DNA from 2 places in the Rhodococcus sp. BP-349 genome. Region 2 is predicted to be linked to the other one. Evidence: riboswitches for the same ligand, from Rfam matches in the RefSeq annotation. Region 2 holds a riboswitch; the other holds the start of a gene.
The links. A riboswitch is a leader RNA that binds a small molecule or an ion and turns the genes downstream of it on or off. The one in region 2 is predicted to bind S-adenosylmethionine.

Region 1: linked by a shared signal. The riboswitch ahead of HQ325_RS01535 (aminotransferase class V-fold PLP-dependent enzyme) and the one ahead of HQ325_RS08880 (bifunctional o-acetylhomoserine/o-acetylserine sulfhydrylase) in region 2 are both predicted to bind S-adenosylmethionine.

The regions. Positions count from the first base shown of each region.
Region 1 covers NZ_JABUDR010000001.1:322,553-325,954, forward strand. Annotated here, with positions in the region: gene HQ325_RS01530 (Pls/PosA family non-ribosomal peptide synthetase) at 1-1,404, opposite strand, end outside; SAM riboswitch class IV at 1,568-1,683, shown strand; gene HQ325_RS01535 (aminotransferase class V-fold PLP-dependent enzyme) at 1,747-3,000, shown strand; gene HQ325_RS22920 (putative leader peptide) at 2,997-3,074, shown strand; gene HQ325_RS01540 (hypothetical protein) at 3,133-3,402, shown strand, end outside.
Region 2 covers NZ_JABUDR010000001.1:1,868,193-1,871,594, forward strand. Annotated here, with positions in the region: gene HQ325_RS08875 (homoserine O-acetyltransferase) at 1-709, opposite strand, end outside; gene HQ325_RS08880 (bifunctional o-acetylhomoserine/o-acetylserine sulfhydrylase) at 766-2,121, opposite strand; SAM riboswitch class IV at 2,349-2,467, opposite strand; gene HQ325_RS08885 (MFS transporter) at 2,764-3,402, shown strand, end outside.

The DNA.
Region 1 (3,402 bases), 1.5 Mb from region 2:
GAGACGCGGAACCATCGCGGCGGGAAGCTGTTCCGCGAGGAGTTCGCGCGCGCGGACGAGGTCGAACTCCGGGTCGGTGCTGGCGAGATAGCCCACCAGCACGGGTGTTCCGGAGCCGGTGGTCCGCACGGCGGCGGCAGCGCCGCTGACGCCGGGGAGGGCCTGCAGGGCGTTGTCCACCTCGCCGAGCTCGATGCGGCGCCCGCCGACCTTCACCTGATCGTCGGCGCGGCCCTGGAAGAGCAACCCCTCGAGCTCGAGCCGCACGAGATCGCCGCTGCGGTAGGCGCGGTCCCATCCGAGAGTCGCCATGGGAGCGTACTTCTCGGCGTCCTTCACCGGATCGAGGTAACGCGCGAGGCCGACGCCGCCGATGACGAGCTCGCCCACCTCGCCCACCGCGACCGGCTCCTCGTCCGGGCCCACGACGGCGAGGTCCCATCCGTCGAGCGGCAGCCCGATGCGCACCGGTCCGACACCGTCCATGAGAGCTGCGCAGGCGACGACGGTGGCCTCGGTGGGGCCGTAGGTGTTCCAGACTTCGCGGCCCGGAACAGCCAGTCGCTCAGCGAGATCCGGCGGGCAGGCCTCGCCGCCGAAGATGAGCAACCGAACGTCCTCGAGCGCTTCGCGAGGCCACAGCGCCGCGAGGGTCGGCACCGTCGACACCACGCTGATGTCACGTGCGACGAGCCAGGGGCCGAGGTCCATGCCGCTGCGCACGAGGGACCGAGGCGCGGGAACGAGGCAGGCGCCACTGCGCCACGCGAGCCACATCTCCTCGCACGACGCGTCGAACGCCACGGAGAGCCCCGCCAGCACCCGATCGCCCGGGCCCATCGGTCGGTCCTGCAGGAACAGTCGTGCCTCGGCGTCCACGAACGCCGCCGCGTTGCGATTGCTCACCGCGACGCCCTTGGGCTTGCCGGTCGAGCCCGAGGTGAAGATGACCCAGGCGTCGTCGTCGGGTGTGGGACGGCCGACCGGGCGCCCGGTCCCCGCGGTGTCGGTTCGGGTGACGCCGCCGTCCGCGATGATCGCGGTGACGCCGGCCTCCGAGAACACCAGCTCGGCGCGCTCGTCCGGGTCGTCGACGTCCACCGGGACGTAGGCCGCACCGGCGGCGATGACCGACAGGATGGCCGCGTAGAGCGAGTAACTGCCCGACGGCATGCGGACCCCGACGCGATCGCCGGCGCAGACGCCGTGTCGGGACAGCCACCGAGCGCCCTCGTCGATGTTGTCGAGCAGTTCGCTGTAACTGATGGTGGTGTCGCCGTCGTCGATGGCCGGCGCATCGGGGAATGCCCGCGCGGTGTCCTCGAGGATGTCGACGAGGGTGCGCACCGGGGCCGCCATGGAGGAACGGAGGTAGGCCTCGGGAACACGGGTCTGCAGTGACAAGACGAACGGCCTCTCGCATCGAACAGGGACGACGGAACGCTGGCGGGTGTGACGACACGTTATTGCACGCTCAGTTTGCGGGTTGGTGAACAACTCCGCCGACCCGGCGCGCGTGCGGCGAACCAGTTGACAACTCGAGCGACCGTTTGCCATCCTGCTTCCAGGTCACGAGTACCAGCATCAAGCCCCGGCTCGCTGGTCGGCAACCCTCCTCCGCGGTGGGGTGCTCCGGGTGACGACCTGGCCGCGCTCCGACGACGGAGGCGGCAAGCGCGGATCGACGCCTCTCGTCAGATCGCGGCCCTCGTGCCGTGCGTCGATCCCTCGACGGAGGGATTCATCATGACCACAGTTCTGCAGCGCCCCATCGCATCCGTGCACGGCCGCGACCAGCAGGTGACGTGTGCCGACGGCCGCACCACTCGCAGCATCGATCTCGACTACGCGGCCAGCGCTCCCGCGCTCGACGCGGTGGTCGAGCGAGTCCGAGAGGTGTTGCCGCACTGCGCGAGTGTGCACCGCGGCGCCGGCCACAAGTCGCAGGTCTGCACCCGGGAGTACGAGTCCGCCCGGAACACGGTGCACCGCTTCTGCGGCGCGGATCCCGACGACGTGGTCGTGTTCACGCGCAACACCACCGACGCGCTGAATCTTCTGGCGGGCTGCGTTCCGGGGGACACGGTGGTGTTGGACATCGAACATCACGCGAATCTGCTGCCGTGGCGGAACCGCCGGGTGGTGCGATCGGCGGACTCGGTCGAGGAGACTCTGACTCGGCTCGGCGACGAACTCGCGTCCAGACCTGCTGCGCTGCTTGCCGTCACGGGTGCCTCCAACGTGACGGGCGAGATCCTGCCCCTCGATCGACTCGCGGATCTGGCGCACCGGCACGGTGCCCGCATCCTCGTCGACGGGGCACAACTCGTTCCGCACCGCGCCGTGGACATCACCGCGGCGGGCATCGACTACCTGGCTTTCAGTGGTCACAAGCTGTACGCGCCCTTCGGAGCGGGAGTGCTCGTGGGACGGCGTGACTGGCTCGACGTGGCCGAGCCGTATCTCGCGGGTGGTGGAGCCACCCGGCACGTGTCCGTCCTCGGTGCGTCGGTCGACATCGACTGGGCGCCGTCCCCGGCGCGGCACGAGGCCGGCACCCCCAATCTCCTCGGTGCCGTCGCGATCGCTGCGGCATGCGACGAGATCGGCGCGATCGGCCACGGCGCCATCGCTGCCCACGACCATGAGTGCACGGACGCCCTGCTCGGCGGACTCGCCGCTCTGGCCGGTGTATCGGTCCTCCGCCTGTGGAGCGACTCCGCCGACATCGTCGGCATCGTGTCCTTCACCGTCGACGGTGTCGACGCGGGTGCACTCGCCACCGCGCTGGCCGATGATCACGGCATCGCGGTGCGGGCCGGGAAGTTCTGCGCCCATCCCCTCCTCTCGCGGGTCGGCGCGGCCGACGGTGCCGTGCGGGCGAGCATCGGGCTGGGGACCACCGCCGACGATGTCGACCGGTTCGTGGAGGCGGTGCGTGTGACGTGCCTCTCACTGCGGGATCGCGTCACCACCGGATCGTTAGCATCAGCATCATGACGAGGAGCAGGTTGTGGGGTCGACGACACGTCGATCTCTGCCGTGCGACCTCGAGCGCCTGTCCGGTCCGGTGATCGTGCGACTCACTTCACCTCACAGCCACCGCTGCACCCACGACTGACTGGACAACTCATGACCACGGTGTCTTCCGACTCCCTCGTCTTCCTCGACGGCGTCTCCGAGCCCTCCCCGGACGTCGTCCGTTTCTCCGCCGCCGATCTCTCCGAGGCCCAGAGCCGCTACGCGACCCTCAAGGCCGAGCACCCCGGTGCTCGTGTCGTGGTGGACATCGACGTGCACATCGCCGCCGACGCCCGGACCGCGCGCCGCGAGGTGCTGGCGTCGGACAGCAAGCCTCGCCCCGGCACGCTGCAGTACGTCGGCACCGCGTCGGGTCTCGCG
Region 2 (3,402 bases):
CCTCGCCGACCTGGGGCTCGTTGCCGAACCGGGCGTCCAGCTCGTGCTCGGTGCGATAGGTGAGGTGCGCGATGCGCCGAGCGACGGCGAGTCCGGATCGCGGTGCGCGGCCGGAGGCGTGGTAGTCGCCGCCCTGCCAGTCGGGGTCACCGGTGATGGCGGCGATCTGCGTGGTCTGGGTGCCGATCTGATCGGCGGACGCACGTGCGCCGACGGCGAGCACCAGTGCCGACGCGACGCGGTCCGGGTACGAGACCAGCCACTCGAGGGTGCGCATGCCACCCATGGATCCACCCACGACGGCCGCGAAGCGATCGATGCCGAGGGTGTCGGCGACCATGCGTTCCGCCGTCACCTGGTCGCGGATGGAGATGGCGGGGAAACGCGATCCCCAGGCGACACCGTCCGGGTCGAGCGATGCGGGCCCGGTGGTGCCCCGGCATCCGCCGAGCACGTTCGTCGCCACCACGCACCAGCGATCGGTGTCGAGGGGCGCGCCGGGACCCACCATGCCCGTCCACCACCCGGGCGACGGGTGATCCGGCCCGGCCGGCCCGGTGACGTGCGAGTCGCCGGTCAGCGCGTGCTGGACGAGAACCACGTTGTCGCGATCGGGCGAGACCTCGCCCCACCGCTGCACGGCGACCGTCGCGTCGGGAACCACGCGTCCGCTCTCGAGGGGAACGTCGCCGATGTGCACGGTGCCCACCTGCCCGTCCGCCGGCGGAAATGCCGACGGACGGGCGGGCGAGTGGAGATCGAGTGTCAAGATGCGGCCCGGAAACCCTTCTCCAGATCGGCCAGGATGTCGTCGATTCCCTCGATACCGACTGCGAGGCGTACCAGGCCCGGAGTGACTCCGGAGGCCAGCTGCTCCTCGGGCGTCAACTGAGAATGCGTCGTCGACGCGGGATGGATCACCAGTGAACGCACGTCCCCGATATTAGCGACATGGCTGTGCAGCTCCAGCGCATCCACGAAACGCTTGCCCGCGTCGACACCGCCCGCGAGTTCGAACGCCACGATGGCACCCGCTCCGCGCGGAGCGAGTTCCTGTCCGCGCTCGTACCACGGGGAGGACGGCAACCCGGCGTAGTTCACGCTCGTCACCTCCTCGCGCTGCTCGAGGAACTGTGCGACCGCCGTCGCGTTCTGCACGTGTCGCTCGAGGCGCAGGGACAGCGTCTCGATGCCCTGGCCGATGAGGAAAGCGTTGAACGGGGAGACCGCCGCGCCGATGTCGCGCAGCAGCTGCACACGGGCCTTGAGTGCGAAGGCCGGAGCGCCGAGATCGGCGAACACCACACCGTGGTAGCTGGGATCGGGGGTGGTGAAGTTGGTGAAGCGACCCTGCGTCCAGTCGAAGCCGCCGCCGTCGACGATGACGCCGGCGATCGCGGTGCCGTGGCCGCCGAGGTACTTGGTGGCCGAGTGCACGACGATGTCCGCACCGTGCTTCAGCGGCTGGATCAGGTACGGCGTCGCCACGGTGTTGTCGACGATCAACGGGATGCCGTGGCGGTGCGCCACGTCGGACACTCCGCGGATGTCGAAGATGTCGTTCTTCGGGTTGGAGATGGTCTCACCGTAGAACGCCTTCGTCTCGGGGCGGACGGCCTTCTCCCACTGGTCGAGGTCGTCCGGATCGTCGACGAACGACACGGTGATGCCCAGCTTGGGCAGCGTGTAGTGGAAGAGGTTGTACGTGCCGCCGTACAGGCGGGGGCTGGAGACGACGTGGTCGCCGGTCTCGGCGATGTTCAGGATCGCCAGCGTCTCGGCTGCCTGGCCGGACGAGACGAGCAGTGCGGCGACGCCGCCCTCGAGCGATGCGATGCGCTGCTCGACGACGTCCTGCGTGGGGTTCATGATGCGGGTGTAGATGTTGCCCGGCTCGGCGAGCCCGAACAGCGCGGCGGCGTGGTCGGTGTTGTCGAACGTGTAGGACGTCGTCTGGTAGATCGGCAGGGCGCGCGCGTGGGTGGTGACGTCGGGAACCTGTCCGACGTGCACCTGCCGCGTCTCGAAGCTCCAGTTCAGTGCCGGATCCTCGACGGGTGCTCCGGCTGCGTCGACGACGTCGCCCTCGGTGGCACCGGTGTCGGAAGTGTGATCGGTCATGGGTGTCGTGCTCCTCGTGGGGGTGGTGCTCGAGTGGAGTGCTCGAGTGGGATCCACGTCGGCAGCCGCCACGCCCGCAGCACGAGAGGCACCTCACCGTGTGCAGAGCGCAGTAGGCGAGCCGATCTTCGTGGAGAGAAGGGTCGGGGCCTATCGCCGGCTACAACACAGTCGGTGGGAGAACATGGGTACCTCCGAGATCGTCGTTCGGTGGGCCCGAGGAGACGGGCCCGCGCTTGCTCCCGGCCCGTGCGGGCCGAGTAACCCGGTCATCACCCGGGGCACCCCACCGCGGTTGGAGGGTTGCCGGCCAGCAAGCCGGGGCTCGATGCTGGCACTCATGACCTTGGCCGGAATGGTAGCGGGTCGGGTGTCGACGGCACGAGGGTGGCCGAACTCACGATCGTTCGATTGGCGAATGATTCTGCCGGCGGTCACACTGGTGAGGTGATCGGGCGCCTCTCGGGGCGCCCGTCGTCGTTGACCACCCGAGCGCTTCTGAATCGATCATGAACGAACGATGACGGGCGCGGATCCGAAAGTGAGCTCGTGACACCCCCCTCCGTCGCGTTCGACGTCCTTCCCGCTGCTGCCGCGGACCCCGCGGCTGATCGGCTGCGGGTGCGCCGGCGACGCGTCGCGATGCTGGCGCTCGCGCTCGGCGGTTTCGGCATCGGCACCACGGAGTTCGTCTCGATGGGCCTGCTCCCGGAGATGGCGACCACTATGGGGGTGTCCGAGCCCAGCGCCGGCCACCTCATCTCCGCCTACGCCGTCGGTGTCGTGGTGGGTGCGCCCGTCATCGCCGCGCTCGCGGCGCGGGTGCCGCGGCGGACGTTGCTTCTCGCCCTCATGGTGGCGTTCACTCTCGGCAACCTCGGCACGGTGTTCGCGCCCAGCTTTCACGAGCTGATGGCTTCCCGCTTCGTCGCCGGCCTGCCGCACGGCGCGTACTTCGGTGTGGCAGCGCTGGTGGCCGCCCACCTCGCCGATCCCGGTGCGCGTGCCAAGTCGGTGGCCATGGTGATGATGGGACTGTCCGTCGCCAATGTCGTCGGTGTGCCGGCGGCCACGTGGATCGGCCAGGCGTTCGGCTGGCGCAGCGCGTTCGGCATCGTCGCCGTCATCGGTGCCCTCACCGTCACCGCCCTCGCGATGTGGCTGCCGCGACTGGACTCGATGCCCACGACGAACCCGCGGACCGAACTGGGTGCCTTCCGGCGCACGCAGGTCTGGATGACCCTCTTCGTCGGCATGGTGGGCTTCGGCGGCATGTTCGCC